4 regions of the Streptomyces sp. NPDC047525 genome follow, and region 2 is predicted to be linked to each of the others. Evidence: riboswitches for the same ligand, from Rfam matches in the RefSeq annotation. Region 2 holds a riboswitch; each other region holds the start of a gene.
What was found. A riboswitch is a leader RNA that binds a small molecule or an ion and turns the genes downstream of it on or off. The one in region 2 is predicted to bind cobalamin.
Positions count from the first base shown of each region.

Region 1 (4,290 bases), 510 kb from region 2:
CGGTGTTCTTCGCCGCGACCTCGATGCGCTTGTACGCGCTCTCCATCTCCTCGCGCGCCGGACGCCCGTCGAGTTCGCGGCCGTAGGCGTAGCCGCCCCACACCGTGTAGACCTCGGCGAGATCGGCGTCGGTGCGCCAGTCGCGGGAGTCGATGAGCTGGAGCAGACCCGCGCCATAGGTGCCGGGGCGGGAGCCGAAGATGCGGGTGGTGGCGCGGCGTTCGTCGCCGTGGACCGCCAGGTCCGCCTGGGCGTGGGCCCGGACGAAGTTCGCGTCGTCGGGCTCCTCCAGCGAGGCGGCCAGGCGCACCGCGTCGTCCAGGAGGCCGATGGTGTGCGGGAAGGCATCGCGGAAGAAACCGCTGATGCGCAGGGTGACGTCGATGCGCGGGCGCCCGAGCTCGTCGGCGGGGATCGCCTCCAGGCCCGTCACGCGGCGCGACGCGTCGTCCCAGACCGGACGGACGCCAAGGAGGGCGAGCGCTTCGGCGACGTCGTCACCGGCGGTGCGCATCGCGCTCGTACCCCACAAGGAGAGGCCCACCGAGGTCGGCCAGTCGCCGTTGTCGTTGCGGTAGCGCTCAAGGAGCGAGTCGGCCAGGGCCTGGCCGGTCTCCCAGGCGAGGCGCGAGGGCACCGCCTTGGGGTCGACGGAGTAGAAGTTGCGGCCGGTCGGCAGGACGTTGACCAGGCCGCGCAGCGGGGAGCCCGAGGGCCCGGCGGGAACGAAGCCGCCCTTCAACGCGTGGACGGCGTGGTCCAGTTCGTCGGTCGTGGCGGCCAGACGCGGTACGACCTCGCGGGCGGCGAAGGCGAGGATGTCGGCTACGGACTGCGGGTGCCCCTGGGCCACCGTCGCGACGGCCTCCGGGGCCCAGTCGGCGTCGTCCATCGCCTGGACCAGGGCGCGGGCCTTCTCCTCGACCTCGTCGGCGGCGGTGCGGGTGGCCGCGGACTCGTCGAGGCCCAACGCCTCGCGCAGGCCGGGGAGGGAGGCCGTGCCGCCCCAGATCTGGCGGGCGCGCAGGATCGCGAGGACGAGGTTGACGCGGTCGGCGCCGGCCGGGGCGCCGCCCAGGACGTGCAGGCCGTCGCGGATCTGGACGTCCTTGATCTCACAGAGCCAGCCGTCGAGATGCATGATGAACTCGTCGAAGCCCTCGTCCTCGGGGCGGTCCTCGAGCCCCAGGTCGTGGTCGAGCTTGGCGGCCTGGATCAGCGTCCAGATCTGGGCGCGGATCGCGGGCAGCTTCGCCGGGTCCATCGAGGCGATCTGGGCGTGTTCGTCCAGGAGTTGCTCGAGGCGGGCGATGTCGCCGTAGCTGTCGGCGCGGGCCATCGGCGGTACGAGGTGGTCCACGAGGGTGGCGTGGACGCGCCGCTTGGCCTGCGTCCCCTCCCCTGGGTCGTTGACCAGGAACGGGTAGATCAGGGGCAGATCGCCCAGGGCCGCGTCGGGGCCGCAGGCGGCGGACAGGCCCGCGTTCTTGCCGGGCAGCCACTCCAGGTTGCCGTGCTTGCCCAGGTGGATCATCGCGTCGGCGCCGAAGCCGTTGTCGTCGGCGGACGCGGCGATCCAGCGGTAGGCGGCCAAGTAGTGGTGCGAGGGCGGCAGATCGGGGTCGTGGTAGATCGCGATCGGGTTCTCGCCGAAGCCGCGCGGCGGCTGGATGAGGATGAGCAGGTTGCCGCGGCGCAGGGCCGCGAGGACGATGTCGCCCTCCGGGTTGCTCGACCGGTCCACGAACATCTCGCCGGGGGCCGGGCCCCAGTGCTGCTCCACGGACTCGCGCAGCTCGGCGGGGAGCGTGGCGTACCAGCGGCGGTAGTCGGCCGCCGGGATGCGGACGGGGTTGCGGGCCAGCTGCTCCTCGGTGAGCCACTCCTGGTCGTGGCCGCCCGCCTCGATCAGGGCGTAGATCAGCTCGTCGCCGTCGCCGGAGGCAAGGCCCGGGACCTCCTCCGTACCGAAGTCGTAGCCCTCTTCGCGCAGTCGGCGCAGCAGGGCGACGGCGCTCGCGGGGGTGTCGAGGCCGACCGCGTTGCCGATCCGCGAGTGCTTGGTCGGGTAGGCGGAAAGGACGAGCGCGATGCGCTTGTCGGCGGCCGGGATGTGGCGAAGCCGCGCGTGCCGCACGGCGATGCCGGCCACGCGTGCCGCGCGCTCGGCGTCGGCGACGTACGCGGGCAGACCGTCCTCGTCGATCTCCTTGAAGGAGAACGGCACCGTGATCAGGCGGCCGTCGAACTCGGGGACCGCGATCTGGCTTGCGGCGTCCAGCGGGGACACGCCCTCGTCGTTGCCCTCCCAGTCGGTGCGTGAGCTGGTGAGGCAGAGCGCCTGGAGGATGGGGACGTCGAGGCCGCTGAGGGCGCCCGCGTCCCAGGACTCGTCGTCGCCGCCCGCCGATGCCTCGGCAGGGCGCGTGCCGCCCGCCGCGAGGACCGTGGTCACGATCGCGTCGGCGGCGCGCAGTTCATCGATGAGTTCGGGCTCGGGAGTACGCAGCGAGGCCACGTACAGCGGCAGCGGGCGCGCTCCGGCGTCCTCGACCGCGCGGCACAGGCTCTCGATGAAGGCGGTGTTGCCGCTCATGTGGTGGGCGCGGTAGTAGAGCACCGCTACGGTCGGTCCCTCGACCTGACGGGCGGTGCGCTCCAAGGGGCCCCACGAGGGCGCGGGGGCGGGCGGCTCGAAGCCGTGGCCGGTGAGCAGGACGGTGTCCGAGAGGAACCTGGCCAGCTGCTCCAGGTTGTCGGGGCCGCCGTGGGCCAGGTAGGCGTGGGCCTCGGCGGCGATGCCGATGGGCACGGTCGATGCGGCCATCAGCTGGGCGTCGGGGGCCTGTTCGCCGGTGAGGACGACCACGGGGCGGCCGGTCGCCACGACTTGGTCGAGGCCCTCCTGCCAGGCGCGCACGCCGCCGAGGAGGCGTACGACGACCAGATCAGCGCCGTCCAGGAGCTGCGGAAGGTCCTCGAGCGGGAGCCGGGAGGGGTTCGCGAAGCGGTAGGCGACCGGGCCTGCGGCGGCGCGGGCGCTGAGCAGGTCGGTGTCGGACGTCGACAGGAGCAGGATCATGCGGCGTCGGGCCTTCCTCGGGGTGTCCACGCCCCGGGTGGTGTCGATGGCGTCTCCCCTGCTCGAGCGGACGAGAGCTCGGGGAAGGGAGTTCCTGACTCACCCGGCATGCGCACCGGGCTCACAGTGGCGGGACCGCGCCGGAATCGCACCGGGCTTCCTCCCCTTGTCGCCGTCTGTGGCGACGACGGGCCGGCTGACCCGTCGCTAGGAATACTAAGGGCCGATCAACTACCGGGGGGGCAGGCGGACCTGCTGCGATGGGTCGGTATGCTCGCCGCCATGCCCCCATCGGTCCCCTCGCCCGCGCTCTCGGGAGACGAGTCTGCCCGCGGCCGCGGTGACGCCTGCCCCGGGACGCTGCGCCTTCACCGGGCGGACGACGGGGCCCTGGCCCGCGTCCGCATCCCGGGCGGTGTGCTGAGCGCGGGCCAGGCCGACGTGCTGCGGGACGCGTCGGAGCGGCTGGGAGACGGGGAGTTGCATCTCACATCGCGCGGCAATGTGCAGTTGCGCGGGCTGCCCGCGGACTGCGGCGGTGAACTGGCTTACCTGCTGGGCGAATCGGGGCTTTTGCCCTCCGAACGCCATGAGCGGGTGCGCAATGTGGTGGCCTCCCCGCTCGCGGGACTCGACGGCCGGGGCGAGGCGGACATCCGCCCGTGGCTGTCCGCCCTGGACGAGCTGCTGTGCGCCGGCGACCGGGCCGCCGCTCTGTCCGGCCGGTTCCTGTTCGCCCTGGACGACGGCCGCGGCGACGTGGGGGCGCTCGGCGGCGACGTGACCCTGACGGCGCGGGGCGAGGACGAGGCGCTGCTGCGGATCGGCCCGGCGCACGACGCCGTCCTGCTGGCGGCCGCGCAGGCACCGCGGGCCGCGCTCATCGCGGCCGAGACCTTCCTGGAGCAGGCGCCCGACGCCAGTGCGTGGCGGGTCACCGACCTGCCGAGCGGCGTCGGCCCTCTGCTCGACTCGGTCCTGCACCGCCTGCGCCAGGCCGGACTCCAAGTCACCCGCACCACCGCGCCCCTCCCCCGGGATCCGGGCGGACCCGCCCTCGGCGTCGTGTCCGGCCCGCACCCCACGGCCGCCCTCTCCCTCGGCCTGCCCCTGGGAAGCGTCAGCGCACCCCAGTGGCAGACGCTGACGGACACCGCCCGCCACCATGGCGGCGGCGAGCTGCGGCTGACCCCCTGGCGCGGAGTCGT
Region 1 covers NZ_JBEYTL010000001.1:281,913-286,202, forward strand. Annotated here, with positions in the region: gene cobN (cobaltochelatase subunit CobN) at 1-3,082, opposite strand, end outside; cobalamin riboswitch at 3,151-3,303, opposite strand; gene cobG (precorrin-3B synthase) at 3,353-4,290, shown strand, end outside.
Region 1: another riboswitch for cobalamin. It lies ahead of cobN (cobaltochelatase subunit CobN); the one in region 2 lies ahead of ABZ833_RS03850 (energy-coupling factor ABC transporter permease).

Region 2 (4,290 bases):
GGTGAACGGCAAGCGCACGATCGGATTCATCGGCCTCGGTCACATGGGCGGTCCGATGGCCGCCAACCTCGCCGGGGCGGGGCACCGCGTCCTCGGCCACGACCTGATGCCCGACCTGCTCACCGCGGCCGTCGAGAACGGCGTGGAGGCGGCCGGATCATCGGCACGGGCCGCAGCGGCGGCGGACGTGGTGATCACCATGCTGCCCGCGGGACGGCACGTGCTCGGCCTCTACCGAGAGGAAGGGCTCCTGGCCGCCGCGCGGCCGGGCACGCTGTTCATCGACTGCTCGACCATCGACGTGGCCGACGCGCGCAGCGCGCACGAGGCCGCGGTCGCGGCCGGGATGCGGACGCTGGACGCCCCGGTCTCCGGGGGAGTGGTGGGCGCCGAGGCCGGCACGCTCACCTTCATGGCGGGCGGCGGCGAAGCCGAGTTCGCCGAGGCCGAGCCGCTCCTGACGGTCATGGGCAGGAAGGCGGTGCACTGCGGCGGGCCCGGCGCGGGCCAGGCCGCGAAGATCTGCAACAACATGATCCTCGGGGTCTCGATGATCGCGGTGAGCGAGGCGTTCGTACTCGGCGAGAGCCTCGGCCTCTCCCCTCAGGCCCTGTTCGACGTGGCGTCGACCGCGTCCGGCCAGTGCTGGGCCCTGACCGTCAACTGTCCGGTGCCGGGCCCCGTCCCGGGCAGCCCCGCCAACCGCGACTACCGCCCCGGGTTCGCCGCCCCGCTGATGGCCAAGGACCTCGGCCTGGCGGCCAACGCCCTCGCAGCCAGTGGGATCGACGCCCAACTCGGCCTCAAGGCGGCTGAGTTGTACGCCACTTACGCGCAGGGAGCCGGAGCGGACCAGGACTTCTCCGGGATCGTCAACACCATCAGGCACCACAAGGCAGGGGACGGGAACAACGCATGACCACGGAGACCACGGAGACCACGGAGACCACGGAGACCACGGAGACCACGGAGACCACGGAGACGGCTGAGGCCACGGAGTCGTACGAGACGATCCGCATCGAGCGGAAAGGCCGCACCGCGCTGCTCACGCTCGACCGCCCCAAGTCCCTGAACGCACTCAACCTCCAGGTGATGAACGAGATCGTCGCCGCGACGGCGGACCTGGACCGGGACCCGGGCATCGGCTGCATCGTCCTCACCGGATCACCGAAGGCGTTCGCCGCCGGGGCCGACATCAAGGAGATGCGGCCCCAGAGCTACATGGACATGTACCTCAGCGACTGGTTCACCGCCTGGGACCGGCTCGGGGCGCTGCGCACGCCGACGGTCGCGGCCGTCTCCGGTTACGCGCTCGGCGGAGGCTGCGAGCTGGCCATGCTGTGCGACATCCTGCTGGCCGCCGACACCGCCGTGTTCGGACAGCCCGAGATCAAACTGGGCGTCATCCCCGGCATCGGCGGCTCGCAGCGGCTGACCCGCGCGGTGGGGAAGGCCAAGGCCATGGAGATGTGTCTGACCGGCAGGACCATGGACGCCGACGAGGCGGAGCGGGCCGGGCTCGTCTCCCGGGTGGTGCCCGCCGGTGATCTCGTCGGCGAGGCACTCGCCGTCGCCGAGACCGTCGCGGGCATGTCCCTGCCCGTCGCGATGATGGCGAAGGAGGCGGTGTCACGCGCCTTCGAGACGACCCTCGCGGAGGGTGTCCGCTTCGAACGCCGCCTCTTCCACGCCGTGTTCGCGACCGCGGACCAGAAGGAGGGGATGGCCGCCTTCGTCGAGAAGCGACCGCCCGGCTTCACGCACTCCTGACGCTCCACCCGCTCCCGGCGCCCGGAGAAGGCGTGGCGCGCGCCAGGTGTGCACGCACCGGGCACAGGGGCTGACCAGGGGCGTACGCCCTGGTCGTGTGCGCTCGCGCGTGCCACAGCTGCGGTGGCCCCGCAAGTTGTCAGGAATCTCGGTTGCGCACTAAGGTCACCACGCCTTGGTGAACGGGAAATCCGGTGTGATGCCGGTGCGGCCCTCGCCACTGTGATCGGGAAGTCCGGCTCCAGCCCTCGCGGCAGCCACTGGGTGCTCACGCACCCGGGAAGGCGGAGTCCGGTCGGTACGACCCGTCAGCCAGGAGACCGGCCAAGGCACGTTGTCCATCCACGAGGTGCTGGAGAGGGTCTGCTTAGCCATGCACATAGCCGAGGGTTTCCTCCCACCGGCGCACGCGATCGCCTGGGGCGTAGCGTCCGCGCCGTTCGTCGTCCACGGAGTCCGCTCCCTGACTCGTGAGGTCAAGGAGCACCCGGAGAGCACCCTGCTCCTGGGCGCCTCCGGTGCCTTCACATTTGTCCTTTCCGCACTGAAAATCCCTTCCGTCACGGGCAGTTGCTCGCACCCGACGGGAACCGGCCTCGGCGCGATCCTGTTCCGGCCGCCGATCATGACGGTGCTCGGCACCATCACCCTGCTGTTCCAGGCCCTGCTGCTCGCCCACGGCGGGCTCACCACGCTCGGCGCCAACGTGTTCTCCATGGCGATCGTCGGGCCATGGGCCGGATACGCCGTCTACCGGCTCCTGAAGCGGTACGACGTGCCGCTCATGGTCGCCGTTTTCTTCGGCGCGTTCGTCGCCGACCTGTCCACGTACTGCGTCACCAGCGTCCAGCTGGCCATGGCGTTCCCTGACCCCAGCAGCGGATTCATCGGCGCCCTGGGCAAGTTCGGCGGCATCTTCGCCGTCACGCAGATCCCCCTGGCCGTCAGCGAGGGACTGCTCACCGTCATCGTGATGCGGCTGCTCGTGCAGTCCAGCAAGGGTGAGCTGACGCGGCTCGGCGTGCTGCTCCAGGGCAAGCAGTCGGCCACCAAGGCGACGGAGACAGCGAAGACCGCGGAGACGGCGAAGACCGCGAAGACCGCGAAGACGGAGAAGACGACGACGGAGACGGGGGCCAGCGCCTGATGAGCCGGAACGCGAAGATCAACACTCTGCTCCTCCTCATCGTCGCCGCGCTCGCGGTACTGCCGCTGGCGCTCGGTCTCGGCGACGACGAGAAGGAGCCGTTCACCGGGGCCGACGCCCAGGCCGAGACCGCGATCACCGAGATCAAGCCGGACTACGAACCCTGGTTCTCGCCGCTGTACGAACCCCCCTCCGGGGAGATCGAGTCGGCGCTCTTCGCCCTGCAGGCGGCGCTGGGCGCGGGCGTCCTCGCGTACTACTTCGGTCTGCGCAAGGGACGCAGGCAGGGCGCGGAGATCGCACGATCGCAGGAGGCACCCGCCCCCGTCCCCGCATCCGCCCCCACGGAGCAGAGAGCCGATGCGGAGGGCGCCCGGCCCGAGACCGAGCAGGTCTGACCCGGCGTGCTCCCCATCGACGCGGCGGCGCACAGCAGTCGCTGGCGCCGCCGCCACCCCGTGGACAAGGCCGTGCTCGGGCTCGGCCTCACCGTCCTTGCCGTCTCCCTGCCGCCCTGGCCGGGTGCCGCCCTGGTCCTGGTCGCCGCGCTCGCCGTACTGCTCGGACCCGCCGGTGTGCCGCCGCGCAAACTGTGGCGCGCCTACCGCGTGCCGCTCGGCTTCTGCGTCACCGGCGCCCTGACCCTGATCGTGCAACTCGGCGGGCCCGAAGGGTTCGTCACGCTCGCCGACGGCGGCCCCGCGCGGGCCGGCGGTCTGCTCCTGCGCACGTCGGCGGCCTCGCTCGGCGTCCTGCTCTTCGCCTTCACCACACCGATGTCGGATCTGCTGCCCCGCCTGGTGAAGGCGGGCGTACCGGCGCCGGTCGTGGACGTCGCCCTCGTCATGTACCGCATGAGCTTCCTGCTCCTGGACTCCATGAGCCGGATCCGGCAGGCGCAGGCCGCGCGCCTCGGCCACACCACCCGGGCCGCTACCTGGCGCTCCCTCGGCGGCCTCGGCGCCACCGCGTTCGTGCGGGCCTTCGACCGGGCGACGCGATTGCAGGCCGGGCTCGCAGGGCGCGGCTACGACGGAACCCTTCGGGTGCTCGTGCCCGACGCCAGGGTCTCCCGGCGCTTCGTGGCCGTCAGCGCGGTACTCCTCACGGGCCTGGTGGCCCTCACCCTCGTACTGGAAAGGCTTCTTCCATGAGCGAGCCGAGCGCTCCTCGCGAGCCCGGCGAGACCCTGGTCGCTCTGCGCGCCGCTTCCTACGCGTACGAAGAAGGGCCCACCGTGCTCAGCGGCCTGGACTTCGACGTCACCGAGGGACGCGCCCTCGCGCTCCTCGGACGCAACGGCAGCGGCAAGACCACCCTCATGCGGCTGCTGAGCGGCGGACTCCGGCCGGAGCAGGGCGGATTGACGCTCG
Region 2 covers NZ_JBEYTL010000001.1:795,093-799,382, reverse strand. Annotated here, with positions in the region: gene ABZ833_RS03865 (enoyl-CoA hydratase/isomerase family protein) at 1-5, shown strand, start outside; gene mmsB (3-hydroxyisobutyrate dehydrogenase) at 44-919, shown strand; gene ABZ833_RS03855 (enoyl-CoA hydratase) at 916-1,770, shown strand; cobalamin riboswitch at 1,903-2,114, shown strand; gene ABZ833_RS03850 (energy-coupling factor ABC transporter permease) at 2,144-2,917, shown strand; gene ABZ833_RS03845 (energy-coupling factor ABC transporter substrate-binding protein) at 2,917-3,315, shown strand; gene cbiQ (cobalt ECF transporter T component CbiQ) at 3,322-4,071, shown strand; gene ABZ833_RS03835 (ATP-binding cassette domain-containing protein) at 4,068-4,290, shown strand, end outside.

Region 3 (4,290 bases), on a different contig from region 2:
CTTGCCCTTTGCCTTTACTGCCATGATTTTGTGCCCCCTGAGAGCGGTCTGCGCCCCGTCCGGAGCGGCGGGTCATCGTATGAGGTCGGGCGGTGGATTCCCATGATCGACATCACCGGACACAGTGGGCATGGGACGCGCGCCCGCGGGTAGTCGCATCGGGCGCCCGTCAGGCGTACGGGCCTGCTCCGGAGCCGTGCCCATCGCATACTGGAAGGCATGGAGACCGTCTCCCGGGAGTTCGTTCGGGCCGCTCCGCGGCTCGACGGCATGGTGGTGTCCGCCGTCGGCTACCGCACGGCGGGGGAGCACCCCGGATTCCACCGCGGCCTGCCGTCCCCGTATCTGACGCTGATCTTCTCGCTGGACGGCCCCGTCGTCACCGGCGAGAGCCCCGAGCAGGCGGGCGGCCCCGACGCGTCCCGCACCGACATCGTCGTCGGCGGCCTGCACCAGTCCCCGGCGTACGTGGTGCGGCCCGAGCACGAGGCGGGCATCCAGCTCGCCGTGCACCCGCTCGCCGCCCGCGCCCTGTTCGGCGTACCGGCGGCGGAACTGGCCGACGCCCTGGTGACGTCCGGCACCGACGTGATGGGGCGCCGCGCCGCCGACGTACGGGAGCTGCTGTGCGAGCAGGGCGGCTGGCAGGAGCGATTCGCCTCCCTGTCCGCCTACTTGAGGCAGCGCGTGGCCGCCGGGGACACCGCCGGATCCGTACGTCCCGAGGTCGCGGAGGCCTGGGCCTGGCTGGCCCGGCACCGGGGCGCGGGCACCCTGCGCGGTCTCTCCCGGCACGTCGCGCTGAGCGAACGCCGCCTCACCACGCTCTTCCGCGCGGAGACGGGCCTGAGCCCCAAGCAGGCGGGACGCCTGATGCGCTTCCAGCGCGCCCGCGGCGCCGTCGCACGCTCCGTGGCGGCGGGCGTCGCTCCCGATCTGGCCCGCGTCGCCGCGGACTGCGGTTACTACGACCACTCCCACCTGGTGCGGGACTTCCGGCAGTACACCGGGGTGAGCCCCAGCGGCTGGCTGGCCGAAGAGTGCCGGAATATCCAAGCCGGGAGCTATGGCGGGGGCGAAGAGTAGGCCCCATGAACACCACCGAGAAGCAGCAGCAGTCCCCGTCCGCCTCCGCCGGGCGTGCCCCCGCCGTCTGGCCCTCCCTCCAGGCTCACGACGCCCCCGCCCTGATCGACTTCCTGGTCGGCACGGTCGGTTTCCTGCGCACCGCCGTCTACGAGGACGGCGACCGCGTGGCCCACGCCGAGCTCGACTGGCCCGAGGGCGGTGCGATCATGCTCGGCTCGTACGACGAGAAGTCCGAGGCCTGGTGCCTGAAGCCGGGCACGTTCGGGGCGTATGTCGTCACCGACCACGTGGACGACCTCTACCAGCGGCTCACCGCCGCCGGGGTCGAGATCATCCGTGAGATCGAGGACCAGCCGTACGGCAGCCGGGAGTTCGCGATCGCCGACCCCGAGGGCAACAAGTGGTCCTTCGGCACCTACCGCGGGGCACCGAGGCCCGACAAGGCGGCCTGACCTCGCGTGACGGCAGATGCCCTGGCCTCGCGCGACGGAAGACGCCCTGGCCCTGCGTGATAGCTTGCGGACGCCAGTCAACCCACACCAGGGCCAGGGAATCCGGTGCGAATCCGGAACTGACGCGCAGCGGTGAGGGGGAACGGGCGGGGCCACGGCCACTGGGCGTCCACGGACGCCTGGGAAGGCGCCCCGCCCGGCCGATCCCCGAGTCCGAAGACCTGCTGGCACCTTCGCCCGCGCACCGAGCGGCGGAGGTGACGAAGCAGGCCAGGCTCCGCGTATGAGCCGTGAGACTCAAGGGATCGTGTGTCCTCCACAGCCCGTCGTGTACGTATGTCCGGCTTTCTCGCCGCAGCCCTGGCCGTCACCCTGAGCGCGTGTGGCTCGTCGGGCGGCTCCTCGGACTCCTCGGACTCCGCGAACTCCTCGGCCGAGAAGGCCGGCGGCTACCCGCTCACCCTCACCTCCTGCGGCAAGAAGGCGGAGATCAAGGCGCCGCCGCAGCGGGCGGTCTCCCTCGACCAGGGCTCCACCGAGATCCTGCTCTCGCTCGGCCTCGCGGACCGCATGGCCGGCACCGGCACCTGGACGGACCCGGTCCTCAAGGGTCTGGAGAAGGACAACTCCAAGGTCGAGCGGCTCGCCGACAGCTACCCCTCCTTCGAGAAGGTCCTCGCCGAGGAACCGGACTTCGTCACCGCCTCCTTCCTGGCGACGGTCAGCAAGGGCGGCGTCGCCGACCGCGCCAAGTTCGCCGAACTCGGCGTACCCGCCTATGTCTCGCCCTCCGACTGCGCGGGCAAGGACAACAGCGGCGACGGCGACGGCCGCCGCGACAAGACGCTGACCATGGACACGGTGTACGGCGAGATCCGGGACCTGGCCGAGGCCTTCGGGGTCGAGAAGCGCGGCGAACGCCTGATCGCGGAGCTCAAGGGCCGGGTGGCGAAGGCCAAGAAGACCATCAAGGTGAGTGAGGCGTCCGACACGACGCTCCTCTACTGGTTCGCCAACTCCGACGCGCCCTACATGGCGGGCTGCTGCGGTGCGCCGGGCATCATCACCCGCGAACTGGGCGTGAAGAACGTCTTCGACGACACCCGCGAGGAGTGGCCCCAGATCAACTGGGAGACGGTGGCGGACCGCGACCCGGACGTCCTGGTCATCGGCGACCTCACGCGCAAGTCGCAAACGGCCGAGAGCGCGAAGAAGAAGATCGAGTTCCTGGAGTCCAACCCGGTCACCAAGAACCTGACCGCCGTGAAGAAGAAGCGGTACGTGCTCCTGAGCGGCCAGGCCATGAACCCGACGATCCGCACGGTGGACGGCGTGGAGCAAGTCGCCGACGCCTTGCGCGAGTTCGGGCTCGCCAAGTGACGGGAGCCCTCACGGGCGGCATACGGCAGACCCTGCTCTGGACGGCCGGTGTCGCCGCCCTCGCCCTCTCCGTGGCGGTGGCCGTCACCATCGGCCCCGCGGACATCTCCGTACCGGACGTGTGGTCGGCGGTGGCGGCGCACCTCGGCTGGGGAGAGGCCACGCTCACGCCCATCCGGGACGGCATCGTCTGGAACCTGCGCATGCCGCGCACGCTCCTCGCGGCGGTCTGCGGCGCCGGCCTCGCGGTCTGCGGAACGGTCCTCCAGTCCCTCCTGCGCAACCCGCTCGCCGACCCCTTCGTGCTCGGTGTCTCCTCGGGGGCGTCCACCGGCGCGGTCGCGATCGTCGTCCTGGGGGTCGGCGGGGGAGTGGTGTCGATCTCGGCGGGCGCCTTCGTGGGGGCCGTGTTCTCCTTCGCCCTCGTCCTGCTGCTCAGCCACACCCTGGGCGGGAGCACCGACCGCGTGGTGCTGTCCGGAGTGGCGGCGATGCAGCTCTTCTCCGCGCTCACCTCGTTCGTGATCCTCACGGCGGGCGACGCGGAGACGACGCGCGGCGTCCTGTTCTGGCTGCTCGGCTCGTTGAGCGGGGTGGGCTGGACGGATGTGTGGATGTGCGGGGCGGTGCTCTTCGTGTCCCTCGCGGTCTGCCTGGCGCACGCCCGCACCCTGGACGCGTTCGTGTTCGGCCAGGACGCGGCGGCGACGCTGGGGGTCCATGTCGCCCGCACCCGGCTGATCCTGCTCTCCGTCACGGCCCTGCTCACGGCGGCCCTGGTCAGCAGCGCGGGCGCCATCGGCTTCGTGGGCCTGGTCCTGCCGCACGCGGCGCGCGCCCTGGTCGGCTCCGGGCACGCGAGGCTGCTCCCGGTCACGGCGCTCGCGGGCGCGGTGTTCCTGGTGTGGGTGGACACGCTGGCCCGTACGGTCCTCGACCCGCAGGAGGTGCCGGTGGGTGTGGTGACGTCCCTGATCGGCGTCCCGGCGTTCGTCCTGGTCCTCTACCGCACTCGGAAGACGACATGACTGCACGCACGGACGGCACGCCCTCACCCTCATTTGCCGGACCCGGCCTGCGCGCCGACCGGGTGACCAGAGAGGCAGGCGGCCGCCTCATCGTCGACGGGGTGACCCTGGCCCCGCCCCCCGGAGCCACGGTCGGCCTCCTCGGCCCGAACGGCTCGGGCAAGTCCACGCTCCTGCGCGTCCTGGCGGGAGTCCTGGCCCCCGCATCGGGAGTGGTCACCCTGGACGGCCGACCGCTGCGGGACGTGGGCCGCCGCACGGTGGCACGCCGGGTGGCGGTGGTGGACCAGGACGCCACCACGCAGGTCGAGCTGTCGGTGGAGGAGGTCGTACGCCTGGGC
Region 3 covers NZ_JBEYTL010000004.1:411,677-415,966, reverse strand. Annotated here, with positions in the region: gene ABZ833_RS14300 (haloacid dehalogenase-like hydrolase) at 1-24, opposite strand, end outside; gene ABZ833_RS14295 (helix-turn-helix domain-containing protein) at 220-1,086, shown strand; gene ABZ833_RS14290 (VOC family protein) at 1,092-1,541, shown strand; cobalamin riboswitch at 1,599-1,785, shown strand; gene ABZ833_RS14285 (ABC transporter substrate-binding protein) at 1,878-2,921, shown strand; gene ABZ833_RS14280 (iron chelate uptake ABC transporter family permease subunit) at 2,918-3,949, shown strand; gene ABZ833_RS14275 (ABC transporter ATP-binding protein) at 3,946-4,290, shown strand, end outside.
Region 3: another riboswitch for cobalamin. It lies ahead of ABZ833_RS14285 (ABC transporter substrate-binding protein); the one in region 2 lies ahead of ABZ833_RS03850 (energy-coupling factor ABC transporter permease).

Region 4 (4,290 bases), on a different contig from region 2:
CCTTCTCGTACGTGGCGACCTGCTTGGCCGCGTTCCCGTCCGGGTTGACCCAGTACGGGTCGGTGCCCTTCGGCTGTTGCTTGACCGGGTTTCCCGACGACTCCTCGTTGCCCGAACCGTCATCGGAGGAGCACCCCGACAGCAGCAGCGCAGCCCCCGCAAACGCCGCCGCAGCCTTCACCCCCCGGGCCGCGATCCGATGACCGCGGCCGGTGCCTTTGTGGTACATCCACTCCCCCTTGGGTGCACTGTCCGATTCTCAATCCTGACATACGCACTCCCGGCCCACGAGGCCCGCCCGTCCGCTGCGGAGAGCTGTTGGATACCTGTTACAGCGCGGCGCCCGGGGGTAGGCGCAGTGCGCGGGGTGGCGCTCTTGGGGAGGAGATCATGCGGGATCACACCTCTGAACTACGGCTGGCCCAGGTCCTGGTGGAGACCACCAATACTCTGGACGACGACTTCGACCCGGAGCGCTACCTGAGCCGGGTCGCGGGCCACTGCGTGGAGCTGCTCGACGCCACCGCCGCCGGAGTCATCTTCGACGGCACCGGCACGCCGGGGGTGGCCGCCGGAGGCCACCCCCGGGACCTGGCGCTCGACCTGCTCGGGGCCCAACAGAGCGGTGGGCCCTGCGTGGAGAGCCTCGGCACGGGCCTCGCGGTGCCGCCCGTGCGGCTCGCGGCGGACGAACCCGCCGACCGCTGGCCGGAGTTCACGGCGCTGGCCCGCCGCCGCGGCATCGGGATGACGTACGCGGTCCCGCTGCGGCAGCGCGAGACACTGCTCGGCGCGCTGAACGTCTTCGTGCCCGAGAACTCCCGGACCCGCCACACCGACGGGGAGTTGCGTCTGGCGCAGGCGATCGCCGACGCCGCCGCGGTAGGTCTGCACAACCACCGCGCCTACACGGAGTATCGGGTTCTCGCGATACAGCTCCAGGGCGCTCTGACCAGCCGTATACGCATTGAACAGGCCAAGGGCATACTCGCCGAACGCTGGCACACCGGCGTGGACGAGGCCTTTGACGCGCTGCGGCGGTACGCGCGCAGAGAACGCCTGGTCATGGAGGTGGTCGCCACCGAAGTGATCAAGGGATCGCTCGACGACGCCGCACTGCGCGGCAGTTGGTCCGAACCTTCCTGACGGCCACTCCGAGGACCATCATCACCTGCGATGATCACAGAGAGAAAGCGGATCACGACTTGGCGTCAATCCACCCCTAGGCTGCGGCGCTCATCCGTTCTAGAGTCGTCACAACGGCCCAAGCCCCCGGCCTGATCGTCCATCCCGCACATGCGGGGTTGGCCACCGAACCTCCCGCGCCGGCGCCGGGTTACTCCCGCAGCTCGTGCGCGCGCGGTCGAGGACCAGCCCGGTCGACGGCTCCGGGGGGAGCGGGCCGCCGACCGGGCCGGGTTGTCCTGATACAGGTTCCATTGACAGTGTCCATGACCAACTGGGACTCTCCGGGCGACAAGTCCATACATCGAGGCGATGGTTGACAGGAACCCGGTGCGATTCCGGGGCGGGCCCGCCACTGTGACCGGACGCCCGCCTGGCGTGCGGGAGTCAGGAACTGAGCCGTCGCACTCCTGCTTCGGGGCGTGGAAACCCCAGAGGAGGCTTCGACATGTCACTGCACACCGCGGCATCGGGCACCGAAAGCACGGCGGTCCAGGCCGCCACGGTCCGCACCCGCGACTGGCTCATCGCCTCGGCCGCGGTCATCATCGCGCTGATCGCGCTCTACGCGGTCTTCTTCGACAACGGCTCGCTGATCTCCGCGACCGGCAGCTATCTCCACGAGTTCGCCCACGACGGCAGGCACCTCTTCGGTGCCCCGTGCCACTGACCGGGGACGGACACGGCGCCATGCCATCCCCTGCGTCCTCTCCCCCGTCGTCACCTGTCCTGCCCCTGCTCGGCCGGGGTCTCGTGGCGGGAGGAGCGGCGGGCCTCGCGGCCGGTCTCTTCTCCCTGCTCCTCGCCGAGCCGCTGATGGACCGGGCGATCCGCGCCGAGGAGAAGCGCGCGGCGGCCGAGGAGCACGCGCACGGTGCCGCTCAGGCAGCGCAGCACCACGAGGAGCTGTTCACGCGCTCCACGCAGCACGCGGGGCTCGTGGTCTCCGCGGTCGTCGCCGGTCTGGCCATCGGCGTCCTCTTCGCCGTGGCGTACGCCCTGGTGCACCGCCGCGATCCGCACGCGGCCCCGTGGCCGCGGGCCCTCGCCTTCGCGGGAGCCGCTTTCCTCGCCGTTTCCCTGCTGCCCGGTCTGCGCTACCCGGCGAACCCGCCGGGCGTCGGCGACTCGGGCACGGTCGGCGAGCGCCAGGCGCTGTGGCTCGCCTCCGTCGCGATCGGCGTCCTCGGCATGTTCCTGGCCCGGCAGGTGTACGTACGCCTGTCGGCCAGATCCGTACCGGTGCGGCAGATGGCGGCGGCCCTCACGACGGTCGCCGTCCTCGCCGCGCTCTTCCTGCTCCCGGACAACCCCGACCCGGTCCCGGTCGACGCGACGCTCCTGTGGGATTTCCGCGTCCTCTCGGTCGCCTCGCACGCCCTGTTGTGGGCCGTGTTCGCGGCGGTCTTCGGAGGCCTTGGCCTGCGGGCCGTCCGGGAAGGGGCCGCAAGGGGTGTCACCGTGGGCGCGAGCGCGGCGGGAGTGCCCTCGCGCCCCGGCGCCACCCCTACGGCCCCACCCCGGTGAGGTAGGCGGACACCACCACGTTCGCCGAGTACGTCTTGCTCGCCCGGTCGAACGTGCCGCCGCACGTGATCAGGCGGAGTTCGGCGCGGCCCTCCTCGTGGGGGCCGTACGCCTTCTTCGCGTCGAAGCGGTCCCTGCTGAGGACCTGGACGTCGTCCACGGTGAACTCCGCGACCGAGCCGTCGTCGCGGGCCACCCGGACCTTCTCGCCCGGCCGCATGGCGCTGAGGTCGTAGAAGACCGCGGGGCGCGTCTCGGTGTCGACGTGGCCGACGAACAGGGAGGTGCCCGCGGCGCCGGGGCGTGCGCCGCCGCCGTACCAGCCGACGGAGCCCGCCTCCTCGAACGGCGGCGGATCGATGGCGCCGTCCTGATCGAGCCCGCGGACGACCACGGGTGCCCGCACCTTCAGCGAGGGGACATCCACGCGCTGCGGCTTGGCGGCGCCCAACGGCTTGTGCGCGTCCGGGAGTTCGACACCGAACGGCCGGCCCACCGCGGCGACGTCACCGGTCGTGGGCTCCGAGACACCGCCGCGTACGTCGGTGATCTCGCTGCCCCACAGCCAGAGCCCCACGAGCAGCAGCGCCCAGGCGACCCCGGTGAGGAATCGCCCGTGCCCGGCCGGCTGCCCCGCCGGCTTCTCATGGCCCGACACGTCGGCCGCCACCCGTCACTCGGAGCGGCGCCGGCGGACGCTGCGGAACGCCACGGCCACGGCCGCCACCCCGGCGAGCACCAGGCCGATCACCGCGTGCCGGGTGCCGGGCCCCGTCTCCTGGCTGTGCGCGGCAAGCTGCGCGGTGCCGCCGCCGCCCGCGCGGACCGGCGAGACGGGCTCCTGCTGGTGCCGGCCGACCTGGACGGTGCCCACGCCCTGGTGGGGGTGGCCGTCGCAGATGACGGTCACGTCGTACGAACCCTCGACGCCGTCCCTGATCTTGGCGGAGCCGTTCAGCGCGTACTTGTCGCCGTCCCTGCCGGTGAGCTTCGCGTCCCCCGTGAACGCGCCGGACCCGGCCGACCCGGTCGTCCCGTCACAGCCCGTGACGCTGATCTCGACCTTGGCCCCGGGGTCCGCGCTGGACGGCGTGACCGTGGCATGCACTTTGCCTTCGTCGTGGGCGTGCGCGGGTGTGGTGACGACGACGGGGAGCGCGGCGAGGACAGCCGCCCCGGCTATGCCACGCAGGGTGAGTGTTCCTCTACGCATCGTGAACCTCCTGTTTCGAGGTTCACGCGCGTCGCCGTCCCACGCCTCCCGTGTGCGGCAAACGGGTGGTGCGCGCGTCAGACCCGGTCGACGAGATCAGCGATGGAGTCCACGACGTTCGAGGGCCGGAACGGGTGCTGATCGATGTCCTTCCGGGAGGTCAGACCCGTGAGCACCAGGAAGGTCTCCATACCGGCCTCAAGACCGGCGAGGACATCGGTGTCCATGCGGTCGCCGATCATGGCACTGGTCTCCGAGTGCGCGCCGATGGCGTTCAGGCCCGTGCGCATCATCAGGGGGTTCGGCTTGCCCGCGAAGTACGGGTTGCGACCGGTGGCCTTGGTGATCAGTGCCGCGACGGCCCC
Region 4 covers NZ_JBEYTL010000005.1:361,899-366,188, forward strand. Annotated here, with positions in the region: gene ABZ833_RS17085 (glycoside hydrolase family 6 protein) at 1-229, opposite strand, end outside; gene ABZ833_RS17090 (ANTAR domain-containing protein) at 391-1,146, shown strand; cobalamin riboswitch at 1,482-1,604, shown strand; gene ABZ833_RS17095 (CbtB-domain containing protein) at 1,634-1,855, shown strand; gene ABZ833_RS17100 (CbtA family protein) at 1,876-2,712, shown strand; gene ABZ833_RS17105 (class F sortase) at 2,693-3,370, opposite strand; gene ABZ833_RS17110 (hypothetical protein) at 3,386-3,925, opposite strand; gene ABZ833_RS17115 (HAD-IIA family hydrolase) at 4,003-4,290, opposite strand, start outside.
Region 4: another riboswitch for cobalamin. It lies ahead of ABZ833_RS17095 (CbtB-domain containing protein); the one in region 2 lies ahead of ABZ833_RS03850 (energy-coupling factor ABC transporter permease).